3 regions of the Cupriavidus sp. NPDC089707 genome follow, and region 1 is predicted to be linked to each of the others. Evidence: predicted binding sites of a transcription regulator. Region 1 holds the regulator's gene; each other region holds the start of a gene.
What was found. Region 1 encodes FliA, which starts transcription of late flagellar genes. Its sites were predicted from a motif close to CTAAAGTTTNNNNNNNNNNNGCCGNTA; they were not measured.
Positions count from the first base shown of each region.

Region 2: the regulator FliA is predicted to act here: its motif matches at 3,182-3,208, upstream of ACIP1U_RS12965 (FliC/FljB family flagellin).
Region 3: the regulator FliA is predicted to act here: its motif matches at 1,837-1,863, upstream of flgM (flagellar biosynthesis anti-sigma factor FlgM).

Region 1 covers NZ_JBIVHB010000039.1:539-7,621, forward strand. Annotated here, with positions in the region: partial or broken gene ACIP1U_RS31485 (filamentous hemagglutinin N-terminal domain-containing protein) at 1-631, opposite strand, end outside; gene ACIP1U_RS31490 (flagellar protein FlhE) at 1,272-1,700, opposite strand; gene ACIP1U_RS31495 (RNA polymerase sigma factor FliA) at 1,700-2,416, opposite strand; gene ACIP1U_RS31500 (MinD/ParA family protein) at 2,519-3,313, opposite strand; gene flhF (flagellar biosynthesis protein FlhF) at 3,325-5,715, opposite strand; gene flhA (flagellar biosynthesis protein FlhA) at 5,750-7,083, opposite strand, start outside.
Region 2 covers NZ_JBIVHB010000006.1:250,120-257,202, reverse strand. Annotated here, with positions in the region: gene fliD (flagellar filament capping protein FliD) at 1-1,205, opposite strand, end outside; gene ACIP1U_RS12970 (flagellar protein FlaG) at 1,277-1,651, opposite strand; gene ACIP1U_RS12965 (FliC/FljB family flagellin) at 1,794-3,083, opposite strand; gene ACIP1U_RS12960 (RNA chaperone Hfq) at 3,308-3,625, opposite strand; gene ACIP1U_RS12955 (methyl-accepting chemotaxis protein) at 4,515-6,563, shown strand; gene ACIP1U_RS12950 (oxygenase MpaB family protein) at 6,641-7,083, opposite strand, start outside.
Region 3 covers NZ_JBIVHB010000022.1:63,504-70,586, reverse strand. Annotated here, with positions in the region: gene ACIP1U_RS26260 (hypothetical protein) at 1-882, shown strand, start outside; gene ACIP1U_RS26255 (flagellar protein FlgN) at 1,031-1,492, opposite strand; gene flgM (flagellar biosynthesis anti-sigma factor FlgM) at 1,500-1,808, opposite strand; gene flgA (flagellar basal body P-ring formation chaperone FlgA) at 1,982-2,788, opposite strand; gene flgB (flagellar basal body rod protein FlgB) at 3,018-3,425, shown strand; gene flgC (flagellar basal body rod protein FlgC) at 3,460-3,867, shown strand; gene flgD (flagellar hook assembly protein FlgD) at 3,926-4,591, shown strand; gene flgE (flagellar hook protein FlgE) at 4,664-5,911, shown strand; gene flgF (flagellar basal-body rod protein FlgF) at 5,938-6,681, shown strand; gene flgG (flagellar basal-body rod protein FlgG) at 6,773-7,083, shown strand, end outside.

The DNA.
Region 1 (7,083 bases):
AGACCGGTGATCCCGTGGTGAGGGTCGCGCGGGTGGTATTGATGAAGCCAAGCCCATCCACCAGCAACCCATTTGGATTGGCCACCACGACCTGGGCACCGGGGCCTGCCACCTCGATGTAGCCGCGCAACTGGCTCGGGCTCGCGGTTGGACTGTTGACCTGGTTGACGATGATCCGCGCCGAGCCGCCAGGCAGCAGGTTCGGGTTGCCGTTCACATACCCCGCCTGCTGGGTGTTCGTGACGACCGGCGAGTTGTTCAGGATCACGCCCGCCTTCGGTACATCGAATTGCGTGTAGCCGTTGGTGGACACCCCGGCGGCGGATGGCCTGGTGATGTTCACTTGCTGGATGCCGTTGGCCGTCTGCACCACGGTCGGCCGGTTGGCGCCGGCATTGGGATCGGCCACCACCTGCGCGAGGCTCACCACTGGCAGGCCGGTCAGCAGCAACACCGCCAGCGTGATCGCCGGCAGGGCAAAGCGGGCCACCGATACCGCGTCCAGTACAGTAGCGCGCACCGCACGCGTGGCTCCTTGGCGGCCCTTGCCATACCCTGCTGCACATTCCTGCACCGCGACCAGCATGTTCCTGGCACGGCTGAAGACGAGACGATAGAAATTGCTGTTCATAGCTTGGACTTCTGATTCTGTTGCTGATCTGAACTGCGAATGCGGTACGCCGGCCCCTGCTGATGGCCAATGTGATGCGGCTTCCCCTGGCGCAAGCGGAAAAAAACCCAGGCCGCACTGGACGAACGCCCTGGGGGAGCAGAGAAATGGACGAGCCTGCGGGGAAAGCCAGCTCATCCGCAGCAGCGTCAACCCACTGACACTGCTACGGATGGCATTAACTCACTCCGCCGTGACTGCGGTCTATAGGATTAATCCGAAAATGGATGTGCTTTTTCGGAATCGAAATTCGAGACCGTCAGTGCGAACGGCACTCGTACAGGTACGCCAGCACGTCCCAGTATTCCAGGCTGACCTCGCCGAATTGCAGCGTGATCTGGAGGTAGGCCGACAGGGCCGCGTGGAACCCTGCACCGTAGGATGCGGATCGATCGTGCTTAACACGGTTGCACAGCCATGCACAGTAAATTCAATTAAATCAATAACTTACCGTACTTGTAACCCCGATGATAGGCCGAACTGCTAGTAGTGACTTTTTGTCGCTCGGACAAAAGGTTACCCGCCCTATAGGGCGGAACCGGGCGCATCAAATCTCCACCAGATGCCCAGCCGCAAGGCACAACAAAACAAAAAAAGCCCCCTACCGAAATCCAACCACCACCTCAGCACTCCGCCCCTGCAAAACCGGCACCAGACTCCCCTGCCCCGGCACCCGGAACGCAAACACAAACCCCTTGGTAGCATCATCCCCGGAGAACGCTGAAGTCTGCCCCTCGGCCTGAGGCAACATCACACACCGCTGCGCATTGCAGAGATATGCCTGCAGCTCTAAAGGCGGCGTCTGCGCGAAGCGATAACGCCACCGCACCGTAGTAATCACCCCTTCGGACTGAGGTAACACCCCTGCTGGCTGAATAGGCGCCGATACGGCCCGCTGCCCCCGCCCATGCAACGCCGGCCCATTGACCGACCCGGTCCACGCATGCCGCGTCCCACCTTCATTCGCCGCCCAGGCACACGCAGACACCGCCACAAGCGCGAGACAGGCGCCGCGCGCCAAGCCAGCCATCACAACAACCCACGCAACTGATTCCGCAACCGCGTAATCGCCTGCCCCCGGATCTGGCACACTCGCGACTCGGTCACATTCAGCACCGCCCCGATCTCCCGCAGGTTCAGCTCCTGGTCATAGCACAGCGACAGCACCAGCTTCTCGCGCTCGGGCAGCCGGTCGATGGCGCGGATCAGCGCCTGGCGCATGCCACTCTCCATCAGCACCGCCAGCGGATTGCCGTCGTCGCTGCCGCCAAGATGGCGGTCGAGGAAATCCTCTTCGCCGGAGCGCTCGAAATCTTCGTAATGGAGCAGCTGGCAGCCATAGACCTCGTTGAGCAGGACCTGGTATTCGTCCAGCGGCATTTCCATTGCCTCGGCCACCTCGGAATCGAGCGGCGTGCGTCCGAGCTTCTGCTCGAGCGAGCGCTGGGTGCGTTCGATGCGCCGCGTGAACTGGCGCAGGCTGCGCGACTGCCAGTCGTTGGCGCGCACCTCGTCGAGCATGGCGCCGCGGATGCGCTGGCTGGCGTAGGTCTCGAAGCGCGCGCCGTGGGTGTCTTCATAGCGCTTGGCGGCATCGAGCAGGCCGATCATGCCGGCCTGGATCAGGTCGTCGATCTGCACGCTGGCAGGCAGCTTGGCGGCCAGCTGCAGGGCGATGCGACGCACCAGCTGTGCGTGCGCCTTGACCACATCGGCCTGGTCGAGCTTTCCCTGGATCGTGTACATGGTGCAATTCTCGTGAATGCTGGATTGCTGGACGGGCGCGCCACGCGGCGCGCCGGCTGGCTCAGGGTCTGGTTCGTTGGTAAGGCATGGCTCGGGCGGGGCTCATGCCGGCACGGGCGTTGCGGCGGGGGCTGGCGCCTCGGCGCGCAGCGGCCACCCGCCGATGCTGCCGGCGGTGCGGCGCAGCGCGCTGGTCGCGGGGGCGGCCGGGAAGGCCTCCACCACGCAGCGGCCGAGCTGCACGCCGCGCGCCACCAGCGGATCGGCCGGCAGCCAGCCGGCGCACAGCACTTCCACGCCCAGGTACTGGCTGGCGGTACGCGCCAGGTTGCGCAGGATCGCGTGCACGGCGGCCTCGGTGGTGGCCATGTTGACCACCAGGTGGAAGCGGCGCCAGGCGTACAGGTGGTGCAGGCGCTTGATGCAGGCGTACGCGGCGGTGATCGACGCCAGTTCCGGGCGCATCACGATCACCACGTTGTGCGCGCCGCCGGCAAAGGGCGACAGCGCGCCGTCGGCATCGGCGGTGGCATCGATCAGCACGCTGCGGAAGGCCGACAGCGCCGCAGCCGGCACCTCAAGCCCCGCGCGTTGGCGGCCAGCCGGCAGCACCGATACCGCGCCGCCGGTGCCGGCGCCCGCCGCGGCTTCCAGTGGCAGGCGTCCTTCCTGCACGTCGGCGAGCGTGCCGGCCGGGGTCGCGCCGGCAAGCCGGGTTGCGCGCGCCGTGGCCGGGTCCTCGTCGAGCAGCAGCACGCGCTCGCCCTGCATCGCCAGGGCGTGCGACAGGCCTAGCGCCACGGTGGTGGCGCCGGCACCGCGTTCGCTGGCGACCACGGCGATACGGCGCGTGGTACGCGGCGCCAGCATGCGCCGCAGGCTCTCTGCCTGGTCCATGGCAAGGGTGCTCACTGCAGGGCTCCCATGGTATCGACTCCCATCGCATCGGCCCGCATCGCATCGACCACCTCCACGGCAGCGGCAGGTGCCGCCGCCGTGCGGCCGGGATAGTTCTCCAATACGTCGAGCAGCGCCAGCATGCGGCCCATGCCTTCATTGAGCACGGTGCCCGGCACCGCCGTGCCACCCCGCACGGTGCGGCCAGCCAGCCGTGCCAGGAAGGCCGGGGCGGTCGCGGTCGGCGCGTGTTCGAGGCGCAGCACGGACAGGCCAAGCTGCAGCGCCGCGAGTGCGGCACTGGCGGCGTGCCCGGCTTCGGCATCCTGCGCGAAATGGTCGGCGGCATGGCGCAGCGTGCGCAGGCGCGTTTCGGCGGTATCCGACCACGGCGCCCAGTGCGCCACCTGTGCCGCGTCCGGCGCCAGCGCGGGGTCGCACAGCAGGTAGCGGGTATCGAGCAGTTCGCCGCTAGCGCGGTCGACCAGGCGCACCACCACCAGGCAGGCATCGATGCCGCCTTCGGGGGCGCCCCTGCCGCGGGCGGGGCTGTCGGGCACGCGCACTTCGGCAGTGGCGAGCCAGCGCACAGCCTCGCGATCGCGCACCTCTGCGTCGCCGACGGCGTGGAAGGTCAGCGTATCGGCGAGCGCGTCGAGCTTCCAGGCGGCGCCTGCGCTGACCACGCGCACGGTCTTGCGCGCGCCCGCGATCCAGCGTTCGCCCGCCTGCTGCCAGCGCGCCAGCGTGGCGGCGGACGGCATCGCGTCGACCAGGTTGACCACCTTGCGCGCAGCGCTCATGGCGGCACGCAGGTTAGCGGCCTCAGCGTCGGCCTCGCCCAGCGGCTGGCCGGCGCGGCCGGCGGCGGTGACGGTGGCGGCCAGCGGCGTGCCATCGCGATCGCCCAGCCACAGCGTGTGCTGCAGCGGCTGCGGCGTGCGGCGGCCGGGCACGCTGACCGGCAGCGTGGCTGCCAGCGCCAGCACGTACTGGTCGCAGGCGCGGTTGACATCGCGGCAGACGGCTTCGCGTACCTGCTGTGCCATCGCGCGCAGCACGGTATCGCCCGCGGTGCGCTGCTGCCACAGCGAGCGCGCCAGGTCGAAGCCAAGGCCCGCGCCATTGAGTTCCGCGACGCACTGGCCCAGCGCATCGGCGCTGTCGGTCAGCGAGCGCAGGACGTCGTCGGCGCCGCCCTTACCGCCATTCCCACCGTTCCCGGCCTGCTCGTCCGCGACGGTCTGGCGGCGGCGCGCGGCGTCGGCATCGGCGAAGACCGAGCCGCGGCGCGGCGTCAGGAAAGCGCGTTCGACCAGCGCGGTGCCGCTGGCCAGTTCCAGGTGCTCAGGCACGCGCTGGCCGGTGGAGGCGTAGAACACCGGCAGGCGGTGGCGGATCACCACATCGAGCACGGAGCCCAGGTGCGTGGCCTCATCCAGCTTGCTGATGATGCAGCCGTCGATGCCGCCGTCATCGGGCGCGGCATCGTGGCGGTAGGCATGCACGACTTCATTGAGCGTGTCGCCGTGGCTGGCGCCGTTGAGCAGCAGCACGCGCTGCACCGGCGCGGGCACGCCGGCCAGCATGGCGATCTGCTCCGACAGGCTGCGGTCGCGCTGGCTCATGCCGACGGTGTCGATGATGACCAGATGCTTGTCCTTCATCGCCGCCAGCGCAAAGCGCAGGTCGGCGGCGTCTTTCACCGCATGCACCGGCACGCCGAGGATGTCGCCGTAGATGCGCAGCTGCTCATGCGCGCCGATGCGGAAGCTGTCGGTGGTCAGCAGCGCCATCTTGTCGGCACCGTGGCGCAGCACGAAGCGCGCCGCCAGTTTGGCGGTGGTGGTGGTCTTGCCCACGCCGGTGGGCCCGATCAGCGCCAGCACGCCGCCCTGCGCGAACAGGTGGTCTTCGTCGCCAAGCACCGGCACCTTGCTGGCCAGCTCCTTGCGAATCCACGTCATCGCGGCGGGACGGTCGTAACCCAGCGGCAGGCGCGCCAGCAGCGTGCGCGCCAGCTGGCCGGAGAAACCCGCGCCCACCATCCATTCAAACAGCGATTCGCGCAGCGGGTCGCTGGCGGCAACGCCGTGGCCCGCCGCGGCGGGCGCATTGCCGATGCCGGCAAGCTGGCGCTCCAGCATCGCGCGCATCGACTGCAGCTCGCCGCGCAGGTCGCCGATGGCAGGCGCCTCCGGCACGGCCGTCGGCGGCGCGGGCGGCACGTAGGTTTGCGCGCCGGCCGACACGCTGCCCAGATCGGCATCGCGCATGGCGACGATCTCTACGCCGCCTTCGACGGTGCGGTTGGACAGCACCACGGCATCGGGGCCCATGGCTTCACGCACCTGGCGCATGGCTTCACGGCCGTTGGCGGCGACAAATTTGGCTACGCTCATCGTTATCTCTGTCGTGGGCTCTGTTGCTTGCACCTCACGCGCCGATCATGGCCGTGATGCGGATATTGCGGTTGTCAGGCACTTCGGCGTGCGACAGCACCCTCAGCTGCGGCAGCGTGCGGCGCAGGAAGCGCGCCATCAGCGGGCGCAGCTGCGACGGCACCAGCAGCACCGGGTCCAGCCCCATCTGCTCCTGGCGCGTGACCGCGCCCTGGGTCTGCTGCAGCAGCGCATCGGCCAGCCCCGGCTCGATGCCGCCGCCGTTGGTCAGCGCGTGCGACAGCACCCGCTCCAGCCCGGCGTCGAGGCCGATTACCTGCAGGTCGGCGTTGTTCGGGAACAGCTGCTGCGTGATGGCGCGGCCCATCGCCACGCGCACCATCGCGGTCAGTTCGTTGGGGTCGCTGATCTTGGGCGCGTGCTCGGCCACCACGTCGAGGATGGTGCGCATGTCGCGGATCGCCACGCCTTCGTCGAGCAGGTTCTGCAGGATCTTCTGCAGCGCCGTCAGCGAGATGGTCTTGGGCACCAGGTCTTCGGTCAGCTTGGGCGCATCCCTGGCGATGCGGTCCAGCAGCGCCTGCACTTCCTGGCGGCCGAGCAGTTCGGCCGCGTGCATGTGGATCAGGTGGTTCAGGTGCGTGGCGACCACGGTGCTGGCATCGACCACGGTATAGCCGTAGGACTGCGCCTGCTCCTTGATGCCCGCATCGATCCACACCGCCGGCAGCCCGAAGGCGGGGTCGCGCGTGGCCGCCCCCGGCAGCGTGCCGCTGACCTGCCCGGGGTTGATCGCCATCCACTGCCCCGGCATGGCTTCGCCGCGGCCGATCTCGACGCCCTTGAGCGTGATGCGGTAGGCGTTGGGCTTCAGCTCCAGGTTGTCGCGGATATGCACGACCGGCACCAGGAAGCCGATTTCCTGCGCCACCTTCTTGCGGATGCTCTTGATGCGGCCGAGCAGTTCGCCGTCCTGCGCGCGGTCGACCAGCGTGATCAGGCGATAGCCCACTTCCATGCCCAGCGGGTCGACCAGCGCGACGTCGTCCCAGCTGGCTTCGGTCGATTCCTGCGCCACTGCAGGCGTCCGTTCCTCGCGCTGCTTCACCTGCTGCTGCGTCGCCGCCTTGCGCGACAGGTAGCGGCCCATCCAGACCAGCACGCCGGACAGCAGCAGGAAGGCGAAATGCGGCATGCCCGGGATAATGCCCATCAGGCCCATGATGCCGGCGGTCAGGTACAGCACGCGCGGGTTGGAAAACAGCTGCCCGGTAAGCTGTTCGCCAACGTCCTGCTCATTGGCCACGCGCGACACGATCACGCCGGCCGCGGTGGAGATCACCAGCGCCGGGATCTGCGCGACCAGGC
Region 2 (7,083 bases), on a different contig from region 1:
AGTGCGCCATCGGTCTTGGTCAGGCTCTCGACATAGTCGCTGACCTGCTTGCCGATGCCACCGCTGCCGCTGGTACTGGAAAACATCGCCGTGACACCGCCAAGGTCGGTATTCAGCGCCTTGGTCAGCTTGGTGTCGTCGAGCGCCATCGTGCCGTCCTTGTTGAACGAGATGCCGACGTCAATCAGCGTCATCGTGCCACCGTTGCCGTTGTCCATCGCGCCGCCCAGCATGCCGCGCAGGCGCGACTGGATCGTCCGCAACGTGCCGTCGCCGGTCAGCGCCGCCGAAGTGCCGGCGTCGGTGTCGAAAGCCGTCAGGCTCTTTGCCGTGCTCTGGATATTGTTGTACGCGGTGACGAATGCCTGGACCGATGCCTTGATCGCATCGTTGTCGCGTGTCACCACCAGCGAGGTGGTGCCGGTCTTGCTCAGGTTCATGGTCACGCCCTGCGCCGCGTCCACCACCGAGTTGCTCTGGCTGACCACGTCGATGCCGTTGATCTTCAGCGTGGCATTGGCCGGCGGAACCTTTTGCTGCATCTTGTTGGCGGCAGGCGCGGCCGCCGGGTCGAAGGCGACCACGTTGTTCAATGCGGCATCTGCCGACGACACGCGCATCGTCGCTTGCGTGCCGGACTTGTCGGAAGTCAGCACCAGGCGGTAAGGCGAGGCGCTGCCGTCGTTGACGATGCTCGCGGTCACGCCGATGCCGGCCTTGTTGATGGCGTCGCGCACGCCTTCCAGCGATGCGTTGGCCGGGATGGTGACCTTCTTGGTGCTGGTGGCGGCGCCGCCGGTGGCCAGCGCTTCGCCAAAGTCGAAGGTGATCTCGCCCCCGCCGATCGCGGCCTTCTGGTCGGCGACGTTGCTGCTCACCAGCGACTGCGCCGTGGCCAGCGTATTGACGGTGATGCTGTAGTTGCCCGGAACCGCGTTGGCGGCGGTGGTCACCGACATCACGTCGGTGGAGCCGACGGTGGCCTTGACCGCGCCGAACGTGTCGGCGCTGGCCAGCTTCTTGGCCGCGGCCTGGTATGCCGACAGCACGCTTTGCAGCTGGCTGAAGGCCGAGAGCTTGGTCTGGTAGCTCTTGGCCTGATTGTTGATCGCGGTAAGCGGCGCCTGTTCAGCCGTCTTGAGCTGGTCCAGCAGGGAGCTCAGGTCCAGGTTGGAGCCGATGCCGATGGAGGAGATCGTGGCCATGGTTGTCGTGCCTTTTCTTCAACTGTTGTTCGTTTGCGCGGCGTGGTGCGACGGTGCGTGGCGTCAGGCAATCAGGCCGTCTGGCTGACTAGCAGTCCCTGCAGCTTGTCCATGGCCCGGGCGATGCGCAGCACCTCTTCCGTGGGCATCTGGCGGATCAGGTCGCCGGTTTCCTTGTCGATCACCTTGGTGATGATGCGGTTGGTGTCTTCGTCGATCTCGAAACGCAGGCCGATCGAGGTGGTCTTCAGCGCATCGGCCAGCTCGCCGAGCGCGGCCTGTGCATCGCCGGAAGCGGTGCTGTCGTTGATCGGCCTTGCCGTGTCGCCTCCCGCTCCGGTGACCCCGGCCGGCGGCGGCGCGCGATGCGCTGCGGCCGCATTGGCGGACTGCATATCGGACGGCACGCGGACTGTGCCGGGGTTCACGATCGGGGATGGCGGCATGATCTGCTCCGTCCAGAACGGAAGATTCCAGGTTGGGCTTGAAACGCTTGGCTCGCAGCGGCCTGCCAGCGAAACGCTCCAGCGGATCGGACAAAAAGGCCGGGCCTCGCGGCCCAGCCTTCTGTACATGGCGCGGATGCGATTAACGCAGCAGCGACAGCACGCTCTGCGTGGTCTGGTTGGCTTGCGACAGCACCGAGGTGCCAGCCTGCTGCAGGATCTGCGCGCGGGTCATGTTCGACACTTCCGTGGCGTAGTCGGCGTCCTGGATGCGCGAACGCGAGGACGACAGGTTGGTCACGGTCGTGCCCAGGTTGGCGATGGTGGAGTCGAAGCGGTTCTGCACGGCACCCAGCGAGCTGCGCAGGTCGTCAACGATCTTCAGGGCGGCATCGATCTTCTTCAGCGGGTCGACGGTGGAAGCACCGGCGAATTCAGCCGTGGCGCCGGCGCCGCTCAGCACGATGTCGGTACCGGTGTAGTCGAAGTCGGTCGGGGTGGCACCGCCGTTGGCCAGTGCGCCAGCGCCGACGGCGAAGTTGCGGCCCTGGATCGTCGCGTAGGCAGTGACGGCACCAGTGCTGTCGGTGCCAACCTTGACCAGCTGGTTGGCCAGCGCGGTCGCGGTGGTCACGCCATTGTCCGGGTCGGTGAACTCGAGGTCGGCACGGTTCAGCACGACGTTGCCAGTGGTATCGTCAACCGAAGCTGCGTAGTAGTCGTCGCCCGACTTGACGACGAAGTTGGCGGTGGCGGCGCCCGCGGCGTTCTTGACGTTGTGCAGGCTCAGGCTGCTGGCCGACACGCCCAGCGAGGTGGCGGCGGAGGACAGGTCGACAGCTTCCGGCGTACCGCCAGTGTTCGTTTGCGTGATTGCTTCGCTGACGTTCAGGGCGTTGCTGCTCAGGCTGAAGCCCTTCAGGCCCAGGGTGCTGGAGTCGATCTGCTTCAGGTCGATGGTGATGGTCTCACCGTCGTTGGCACCAACCTGGATGGTCAGCGGCTTGGCGTTGGCGGACAGCACCTTCACGCCATTGAAGTCAGTTTGCTGCGAGGTGCGGTCGACTTCCGCCAGACGCTGCGAGATTTCGTCCTGGATCGACTTCAGGTCCGAAGCCGAGTTCGAGCCGTTGGCGGCCTGCACGCTCAGTTCACGGATACGCTGCAGGTTGTTGTTGACTTCGGTCAGCGCGCCTTCAGTCGTCTGCGCCAGCGAGATGCCGTCGTTGGCGTTGCGCTGGGCTTGCGTCAGGCCCTTGATGTTCGCGGTGAAGCGGTTCGCAATCGCCTGGCCAGCTGCGTCGTCCTTGGCGCTGTTGATGCGCAGGCCCGACGACAGACGCTGGATCGCCGTGTTCAGCGACGATTGCGAAGCGTTCATGTTGTTCTGAGTCATCAGAGACAACGAATTGGTGTTAATGACTTGCGCCATTTACGACTCCTATTTGCAAAGTTTTCTGGCATTCCGGCTGCTAGCCGTAACGTTGGCTGCCTGCTTTGCAGGGCGTAGAGTGCCTCCGTTGCAAAGGTTATCGACCGCCCCCGGCAAAGGTTTAGAGTGATCTCTGCAAGAGTTTCGGGGGGTATCGCCCGGGGCGCACTGGCGTGCGCCGGCCTGCCGAAAGGCTTCAGGAGTGTGGCGTTGCGATGCCTGCTTCAGCGCCGCTTGCGCGTACGCGGTATATAAATCGGCACGAATTCCGCCGCGATCGCCGGATCGATTCCCACGGCCGGCGTGTCCAGCGGCGTCACCAGGCAGATCGCCTGCTTGTAGACGATGGTGGGCTGCGGATCGTCCAGCCGCCGGCCGAGCAGCACCATATAGTTGTCCGTCGCCAGCACGATCCCCTGCAGTCGCGTTCCATTGGACAAATGGACAACCACCGGCGCGCGGTCGGCGGAATGGGCGGCGAGGTGCTGGTATTGCAGTTCTTTTCGGCTGGAGCGCTTGGGCCGGATTTCCTTCTTCTTCACAACGACTCCGGAAGAGCCCGCAAGGGTTCTGGCGGCTGATGACGGTCCGTTGGCCGGCGGCTGGATGGGCGGCGCGGCCAGGGCGGCAGGGAAAAGATCCGCTCTCGGAACCGGCCTCGGTTCGGGACGTCGGCGCCGCGGCGCCTGTGAGCCTCGCGAACGGGCTCCGGGGCGTCGCGCACATGCCGGCGAGGGGCGCTGCCAGAAGAGAAGGGGAATACTTCAGAGCTGAGAGTAACAAAGATTTACAAGGGTTGACGGGCGGAGTGCCGCGCCGGGACTAGAGTCTTTGCTCTATAAAATTTATTGCGCTCTTGGTTATTGTGTTGTAGGGATTTTGTGCGGCTGCACAATGATCTTCGCCCGGCTGCGTTCGCCAGCCTTGGCCGCAGCGGGGGCTCGCAGCAAAATCTGAAAGAAAACCAAAAATCGCGATGAAGTGACCCTAAGGCCAAAATCGCTAAAAGTGCGCGAATTGCCGCACGACGCATAAGGGATTTCCCTGATAGAAACGGGATTTACACCTCATGTAAGCGCGTCTATATTCTTGGCTCGAGCTTGTGTTGAGCTCGAGCAGTCCTGGAAAGCCTACGAGCACCCCGCGCGTGGGCTTCTTTTTTTTGGTGCCCACGTCATTTGGGTCGCGCTCTGTGGCGCTGTGGTCGTAAATAAACCGACCGTTCGGGATGCCCAGCGTGATTAAAAGCCACCTTCCGGACAGGCAATCCACCGAACTGCGGGTGTTTTTGCCTCTAATTCTCATTTCCATTCAAGAACTGTTCGCTGACCGCCGATAGGGCGGCTGCGCTGCCGTATTGCCGTCGTCCGGCCCCGGCAGGAACGCGCTCGTACGGACATTAAAACATTCAGTTCAGGAGGGAGCGTAGTGATGGCATGGTTTCGGAACATTGGCATCGGGGTCCGGCTGTCCCTGGCTTTTTCGGCGGTGGGGCTGTTGCTGGTGGGCATTGCCTTGTCGGGCGTCTATGCCCTGGGCGGCATGAACGAGGCGATGCGCATGACCGTGGAAGGCCGCCTGCTGAAGGTGCTGGACCTGAACCGGGTCAAGGAAGACGCGCAGGTGGTCGGCATCATGGTGCGCGACGCGACGCTGACCGAAGACCCCGCCATGGCTGCGCAGAATGCCGAGCGCATCCAGGCGCTGCGCAGGTCGACGCAGGAAACGCTGGCGGAGATGGGCAAGGTGATGGAGGCGTCCGGCCGACCGGACCTGCAGAAGCGCTTTGCCGAGCTGGAGGCGGCGCAGCACGCGTATGACGGCCAGCTCGACATGGTGCTGCGCCAGGTCGGCGCCGGTGAATTCGCCGGCGCGCGGGCGGCGCTGGTGGTGACGCTGCCGGCGGCGCAGGGGCCGTACTTCGAGCAGCTCGGTGGCATCGTGGCGATGGGGCGGGCCGGCGCGGTCGCGGCGGTCAAGGAATCGGACGCGCGCTACGCCTGGACCCGCAACATGCTGCTGGGCATGGCCGCCGCGGCGGTGGCGCTGGCCGCGTTGCTGGGGTTGGCGATCACGCGTTCGGTGACGCGTCCGGTGCGGCAGGCGCTGCAGGCCGCCGAGGCGCTGGCCAGGGGCAACCTGCGCTACCGCGTGGCGGTGCGCAGCCGCGACGAGACCGGCCGCATGCTCGCTGCGCTGGAACATGCCTTCCGCCACCTGTCGGGGCTGGTGCAGGGGATCCAGCGCGCCTCGGGTTCGATCGAGGGCGCGACGCGCGAAATCTCGCGCGGCAACGCCGACCTGTCGGTGCGCACCGGCCAGCAGGCGGCGTCGCTGCAGCAGACCGCCGCGTCGATGGAGCAGCTGACCTCGACCGTGCGCCAGAACGCCGACAACGCGCGCCAGGCCAACCAGCTGGCGCTGAACGCGTCGGAGGTCGCTTCCGAGGGCGGCCGCGCCGTGCGCGCGATGGTGCAGACCATGGAAACCATTTCCCGGTCGTCGTCACAGGTGGCCGAGATCACCGGCGTGATCGAAAGCATTGCCTTCCAGACCAATATCCTGGCGCTCAACGCCGCGGTGGAGGCCGCGCGCGCGGGCGAGCAGGGGCGCGGCTTTGCCGTGGTGGCGACGGAGGTGCGCAGCCTGGCGCAGCGTTCCTCGGCGGCCGCCAAGGAGATTGCCAGACTGATCGGCGGCTCGGTCCAGCAGGTGCGGGAAGGGGCGTGCCAGGCCGAGCAGGCCGGCCGCACCATGGACGATATCGTCGGGGCCGTCGGGCGCGTGACGCATATCATCGGCGAGATCTCCGCGGCCAGCGCCGAGCAGACTACCGGCATCGAGCAGGTCAGCCTGGCGGTGACGCAGATGGAAGGGGTGACCCAGCAGAACGCGGCACTGGTCGATCAGGCCGCCGCGGCCGCGCAGAGCCTGTTGCACCAGGCCGACGGGCTGGTGTCTGAAGTCGGCCGGTTCGAAGTGGAGGCGCCGGCGGCGCCGGCGACCGAAACCGTGATGCCCGCCGCACTCGCGGCCGCCGCCCGGCCGGCACCTCGTGCCACGCCTGCTGTCTCGCGCGTGCTCCCGCCGACTCTCCCGCGCGCGCTCCCGCCCGATGTCCCTCGCACCTCGGCCGCAGCGAAGCGGAAGGCAGAGCCGGCACGCACCAAGGCGCCGGCCGCCAGGAAAACCAACCTGTCATCCACGGCTGCCGTCGTGCCGACCGCTGCGCCCACGCCGCCGCGCCCGCCCCGCGCCCCTGGCGCGGCCGCGCGTCAGCCCGCGGTACCCGCCGCAGTGCGCGCCCCGATCGAACGCAAGCCGCAGAAGTCCGTGCTGCCGGCACGCAGGCCGGCACTGCCGACCCGTACGCAACCGGCCGTGGCCCACCGCCGCCAGGAGCCGGTGCTGCCGGCCGCGTCGCGCCGCCGCGCAGCGCAGCCGGCCATGGCCGATGGCGGCGACTGGGAGACGTTCTGAGCTGATCCGGCTCGGCGTACCAGCGGCCCTGCGCTGCAGTGCAACGGCTTCGACAACATGGCGTGGGTGATTTCCGCCTACCCGGTGGCATCCATATCGTCGCCGCGCGCCACGCGCCGCCGTGCCCGAGCGGCCAGCCCCGCGCCCAGCGCCCAGCGCAGCGCCGGCGCAAGCACGCGCATGCCGGCCCGCGTGGCCGAGCGTCGCAGCGAAGGCCCGTCGAGGTCCAGTTGCTGCCGCGCCCACGGTGGCAGCAAGGCAATGCCGGCATCGGCAATGATCCGCACCGCCGGTTGCAGCAGAGGGTTGGCCACGGGCATCCTGCGCACCAGCACCACCACTTCACGGGTGCGCTCGCTGGCCTGCAGCTGGGGCCGCATCGCTTCCAGGTAGGCTGCCACCTCCGCGCGTGAGCGCGGCACGTCGGCCGCGCCGAGCAGCAGCGCGATGCGCGCGACCTCGTCGTAATAGCGGTCCTGGTCGCCCTCGCCCAGCGGCCCGACATAGCGCAGGTAGCCCG
Region 3 (7,083 bases), on a different contig from region 1:
GAGGCGCTTCAGGAACTTCATGCACGCCTGACCCAGCTGAACGTGCTGACCCCGGACCTGCGCGGGCGGCTAAGCTTCGACCGGCGCAAGCTCTCGGTGCTTGGCTCTGGTGCCAATCAGGGCGTGCGCTCGCCCTATGTGCGCGAACTCAGGCCGATGGGCGCCGACTATCAGAATGAACGTCTGTCGTATCTGCAATCGGGCAAGCTTCAGGCAATCTCAGGTAGCGGTGTCCACCTGACCCACAGGAATCTCACGCAGATGATGCCGGCCGACCCGCAACGGCGCGCGAATGCCGAGGCGATTGCCAGGAAGGATGTGCAGACGCTGACGCTGGAGGATTTCCAGTTGCTCGATGCCATCGGCCGGGCGAATCTGGTTACTGGCGACGTCAACTACCTGAGCAAGAACGAACGCATGCGATATATGGCGATCGTCGGCGACGGCGGACTCCTCTATGACGTCAACGAGCAGCCCATCACGACGCATGCTGTCAAGGTGACGGCCTATGCGATGGACAAGTACGGCTCCTTGTTCATCAAGGACGCGGATCCGCTGGGTGACGCCATGTTTTTCAACCACTCGTCGTTCAACGCGGGCAATGACGTCATTTGCGCGGGTACGCTGACCATCAGGAATGGCTCTCTGCGCGTCATCGACAACAACAGTGGCCACTACAAGCCCACGCGCGAAAACCTGCACAACTGCCTCAGTGTGCTCGCCAGTGAAGGCCTTGCCTGCAATTGGGCGGCCGTCAATCTTTATGTCTTCGTCATGGGCGAAAAGCAGGAGCACCGCTACACCGCGAACGAATTCCTGAGGGACCCCAATGGACGGCCGATGCGCATAGCCGGTGGCCGCTGGCGCGCGACCACCTCCTGATTCCCCGATCTACGCGAGGGTCAGTTCGGCGAGGAACCGGCCCGGATGCGGATCCTGCGCGAAGCCATTCATCGGCTGCGGCGCGACGAATGACAAAAGGCCAGCGCCGAGGCACTGGCCTTCTTGCTTGCAGGGTTCCGGTGCTAGATCACCCAGCCGCCAGGCTAACACCCCCCGCCCCAGCCGCCGCCTTCCCATCCTTCCCATACAACCCGGCATCCCCGCCGCTATGCTGCCGCAGCGCCTGAATGGCCTCCTGCGTGAAATCGAGATGCGCCTTGATGACCGCGCCATTCAGCGCATTGCCATCGCGCGTCACCCGCGCAGCAAAGATCAGCTTGCGCCAGGCGTCCGCCACGCCGGCATCGATCTGCCGGCCGAGCAATTGCCCATCCGCGCCGGCACGCAGGCCAAGCGCCTGCATCTGCGCCTCGCGCGCCCGGACCTGCCGCGACAGCCCCTGACCCACTTCCACCTTGCGCGTCAGCAACTCGCTGAGCGCAGTGAAATCCCCGCGCTTGATGGCATCGCGCTCTTCCACAAGAAGTTGTCCGAAGGTCTCGACACCTTCGGTTTCACGCTGCAGGGACTGGATCAGGCTTTGGCTCATGATTTGGCTATTGAGGGTCGGCCTGGCCTAGCTCGCGCAAGCTGGCGAGCAGGCCATCGGCAATTTTGCCCGGGTCGATCTTGATCCGGCCTTCGGCAATAGCCTGGCGGATTTCTTCAACCTTGGCGGTATCGATATCGTCGTCGGTTTCCTGCGTCAGGCGGCTGCTGATCTCGCGCACCTGCGCGGCCAGCGGGCTGACGCTCAGCCCGGAAGACGGCGTGGCGGCGCTGGCCGGTGCGGCCTGGGGCCGCGCGGCGGCGTCGCCTGCGGGCGCGTCGGCGGGCCGGGACGAGGTGGAATGGTTGATCTTCACGGGCGTTCCTTGCTGGTTTCCTATGGCATTACGGCCGTGGCGGGGAAATCTTTAGGGGGACGTGCCCCGCAGGGTGCCCCATTTCGCCCAAACGGCCGGACCGGCGGCATTTTCGCATGCCACGGCGCCATCTGAATCCGGCTGCCAACCCATGATCAGCAGGGTGAAAGTGCTTATTGCAGCACGACCGTGTCGCCGCTGCGCACCAGGCCGTTGACCACCTGGCCGTTGCGCAGCCGTACCTGCACGGTATTGCCAGTGGCGGCGTCGGCCAGCACCTTGCCTTCGCTGGTGATCTGGAAGGCTTCACCCTCGACCGACACGGTGACGGTCTGCCCCTGGCGCACCGCGATGGCCTTGCGCAGCAGGTCGCTGCGCATGGGCGAGCCGGCGGCGATGCGGTTGGCGGCGACGGCGCCGGCAAGCTGTGCCGGATCGGTGATGACTGCGCGCGGCAAGGTGGCAAGGTCACCCTGGCGCACTTCGATATCGGCCTGGCTGACCGGTTCGCCCGGACCCAGGGCCCGCGAGGCAACGTAATAGTCGGTCAGCACCGACACGCGCGCTTGCATATAGCGCACCCACGGCCGCTCGCCGCCGCAGCGCACGCCGACCGAGACCCGGCCCCAGGGCGAGGCGCCGGCGGGCAGGAACGGATCGGGCGACACGCATTCCGGCGCGCGGCCGCCCGACGGCGGCGCCACCTGCACGCTGACCTTGCCCGGCAAGCCGACGGCCTGCTGCAGCAGGAAGCGCTCCACGGCAACGCGTGCGGGATCTTCAGTGAAGGGGTTCGCCGTGGCTGCGTGCTGGCCGGCCAGTGCTTGCATGGCAACCGGCGTGACCTGCGCCGGCGCGGCGCCAGTGGCCCCGGCAAGGCACAGCAGGCATGCCGCCAGCAGGGCCTGCGCCTTGCGCGGGCCGTTGCGGCGGGAATGGCGGCAGGGGGTGCGTCGGAGAGTGCGGCGATTGGGGTTCATCTGTCTTCCCGGCAAGGACGGCGGGGCCTGCGCTGGCATGCCTGGCGCGCTGCCCCGTGACCGGCGGCGCGCCCCGTCTACATCAGTCATCGGGTTCCGATTGTAGGCAGCGCCTCGCGCGAGGGCGTGCCGAAATGCGAGGATTTCCCGTCCTTATTCATCCGATTGGCGTGACAGGCCCCCGCCTAAGATGGCAACCCTGAAGAAGGTCGTCCAGGGAGATGCCAGCATGATCGACAGACTCGACGCGTCGCTACGCTTCCAGCAGGAAGCGCTGAGCTTGCGCAACCAGCGGCAATCGGTGATTGCCTCCAACATCGCGCACGCCGATACCCCGGGCTACAAGGCCCGCGACTTCGATTTCGCCAGCACGCTGGCGCAGTCCGTGGAACGCGGCCATCGCAACGAAGGCATGTCGCTGTCGACCACCCAGGTGCGCCACCTGCCCGCGCAGGCGCCGACCAGCGAGGCGTTCGACCTGGCCTACCGCATCCCGCTGCAGTCCAGCGTCGACGGCAACACCGTTGAAATGGATGCCGAGCGCGTGGCCTTCGCCGACAACGCGGTGCATTTCGAGTCGGGCCTGACGGTGATGAACTCGAAGATCAAGACCATGCTGGCGGCGATCCAGCAGTAAGCGAGCAACAGATCCAGCAGCAAGGAGAGAGCGCATGCCGGCAATGAACATCTTCGACGTCGCGGGCTCGGCCATGGCGGCGCAGTCGCAGCGCATGAACGTGACCGCGTCCAACCTGGCCAACGCCGACAGCGTGGTCAGCCCCGACGGGCAGGCCTACCGTGCCAAGCAAGTCGTGTTCGGCATGGCCCCCACGCCCGGCCAGAGCGACGTTGGCGGCGTGCAGGTGGCCGGCATCAGCGAAGACCCGTCGCCGCCGCGCATGGTCCACAACCCCACGCATCCGATGGCGAACGCGCAGGGCTACGTGGTCATGCCCAACGTCAACCCGGTGGAAGAGATGGTCAACATGATCTCGGCGTCGCGCTCGTACCAGGCCAATGTCGAGGTGCTCAACTCCGCCAAGAACATGATGCTCAAGACGCTCACGATCGGCCAGTAAGGCCGGCCAGCGAGCACCGCCACCGATCTCAAACCTGAACGCAACGCCGGACGCCGACATGACATCCACTACCTCGGTCAACAGCAGCACCCAGGGCATCAACGACGCCCTCAAAAGCGGCAGCGCCAGCGCTTCCGAGCTCCAGAGCAACTTCCTGACGATGCTCGTCACGCAGATGAACAACCAGGATCCGCTCAACCCGATGGACAACTCGCAGCTGACCTCGCAGCTGGCGCAGATCAGCACGGTCAGCAGCATGCAGACCATGAACGCGACGCTGACGCAGCTGCTGTCGCAGGTCAGCGCCAGCCGCGCGATGGATTCGGCGGCGCTGATCGGCCGCACCGTGATGGTGCCGGGCGCGCAGGTGTCGGTGACGGATGGCGTGGCGGGCAAGATCGGCGTGGACCTGCCGTCGACCGCCGACGCGGTGACGGTCGACGTGCTCGACAAGGACGGCAACGTGGTCCGCACCATCGACATGAAGGGGCAGACCGCCGGCGTGCATGACATCGCCTGGGACGGCAAGAACGACGCCGGCAACCTGGTGCCGAACGGCGACTACACCTTCAAGGTCACGGCCACCGCCAACGGCACCTCGGTGCAGCCGGTGGCGCTGAACTACGGCAAGGTCCAGAGCATCAGCGGCGACTCGACCGGCGTGCTGGTCGACCTTGGCAACGGGCAGACCGCCAACGTCGACGACGTGCGGCGCATCCTCTAATCGCAGGCGCCCGCTGCACGCGCGCAATGCGGCGGCGGGCTTCAACGACAGCTAAAGCAAAGGAAGATAACCATGGGTTTCGGTCAAGGGGTAAGCGGCCTGAATGCCGCCGCGTCCAATCTCGATGTGATTGGCAACAACATCGCCAATGCCAACACGGTTGGCTACAAGCAGTCCGCGGCGCAGTTCGCCGACATCTACGCCGGCACCAAGATCGGCCTGGGCGTGCGCGTGAACTCTGTGGTGCAGTCGTTCAACCAGGGCAATATCGAGGCCTCGGGGCGTTCGCTTGACGTGGCCATCACCAACGGCAACGGCTTCTTCCGCATGACCAGTCCGGATGGCGCGGTCTACTACTCGCGCAACGGCCAGTTCCAGCGCCAGGAAGACGGCCGCCTTACCAACATGCAGGGCTTGCAGGTGACGGGCTATCCGCCGGGCGTGGCCGGCGGCGCGGGCGTGCAGCCGCAGCCGCTGACGATCAGCAATGCGCAGATGGAGCCCCAGGCTACCAGCCGCATCACCGCCAAGTTCCAGCTGGATTCGCGCGCCACCGTGCCGGGCACCGCCTTCGCCAGCACGGCCGGCAACCCGCCGACCAGCGACATGTTCAACTACAGCACGGCGATCAACGTCTATGACTCGCTGGGCAACAAGCAGCAGATGATGGCGTACTTCGCCAAGGTGGCGGATGCCGCCCCGCCGGCCACCACGCCGCCGACCGTCGCGGGCGGCACCGACTGGCAAATGTACGTCACCGACGTCGACGGCAACATGGTCGGCGGCGCGCCGGTCACGCTGGCGTTCGACAACGCCGGCGCCATGCAGTCGCCCGCGGCCGGCGCGATCTCGCTGACGCAGCCCGCCGCCAACGGCGCGCAGGCACTGAACATGGCGCTGGACCTGACCGGCACCACCCAGTTCGGCGCCGACAACGACGTCAAGCAGCTGAGCCAGAACGGCTACACCTCGGGCAGCCTGCTGGGCTACACGGTGAACTCGGACGGCACCATCACCGGCAGCTACTCCAACGAACAGACCAAGCCGCTGGGCCAGATCGTGATGGCCGCGTTCGGCAACGTCGAGGGCCTGAAGCCGGAAGGCGACAACGTGTGGTCTGCCACCGGCGCTTCCGGCGAGGCCCTGCTGGGCGCAGCCGGCGGCAGCATGGGCACGCTGCGCTCGAACGCGGTAGAGGCGTCCAACGTCGACCTGTCGGGCCAGCTGGTGAACCTGATCGTCGCGCAGCGCAACTACCAGGCCAACGCGCAGACCATCAAGGCGCAGGACACGGTCATGCAGACCCTGGTCAACCTGTGATCGCCAAGCTGAGCTGAGCCGCCGCCATGGACCGCATGATCTACACCGCCCTGTCGGGCGCCAAGCAGATACTCGACCAGCAAGCGGCGGTATCGAACAACCTGGCCAATGTCTCGACGCCGGGTTTCCGCGCGCAGGTCAACCTGTATCGCGCGGTGCCGGTGGTCGGCGCCGAGCCCGGCACGCGTGCGTTCACGCTGGCGTCCACGCCGGGCGCCGACATGCGCGCTGGCCCGCTGACCTACACCGGCCGCGCGCTCGATGTGGCGCTGCAGGGCAATGGCTGGCTGGTGGTGCAGGCGCCTGACGGCACCGAGGCCTATACCCGTGCCGGCGCGCTGCAGGTGGCGCAGGACGGCCAGGTGCAGACCCTGTCCGGCCTGCCGGTGATGGGCGACGGCGGTCCGCTGGCGGTGCCGCCGGGCTCGCAGGTCACGATCGGCACGGACGGCACCATCACCGCGCGCGGCCCGGGTGAAGCTTCCGCCGGCCTGGCCCAGGTGGGCCGGCTGCGCGTGGTCAACCCGCCCAACGACGCCATCGCGCGCGGTGACGACGGCCTGTTCCGCCTGCGCGCCGGCGCGCAGCCGCTGGAGGCCGACCCCACCGTGCGCGTCATTTCCGGCGCGCTCGAAGGCAGCAACGTCAACCCGACCGAAGCCATGGTCGACATGATCGCCAATGCGCGCCGTTTCGAGATGCAGATGAAGATGATCCAGGGCGCGGACGGCAACGAGCAGCGCGCCAACCAGCTGCTGTCGACCAACTGACGCGGCAACACTGAACCGAAGCGCGGCGCGCCGATTGCGGGCACGCCCTCCGCTCCAGCTACCAGCTACAAGATTCCCAGCAAGGACCACCATGATCCGCTCTCTCTGGATTGCCAAGACCGGCCTCGATGCGCAGCAGACGCAGATGGACGTGATCTCGAACAACCTGGCCAACGTGTCGACCAACGGCTTCAAGCGCGGCCGCGCGGTGTTCGAGGAACTGATGTACCAGACCATCCGCCAGCCCGGCGCGCTGTCGTCGGACCAGACCACGCTGCCCTCCGGCATGCAGCTGGGCACCGGCGTGCGCCCGGTTGCGACCGAACGCATCCACACCCAGGGCAATCCGCAGCAGACCGGCAACAACAAGGACGTCGCCGTCATCGGCCAGGGCTTCTTCCA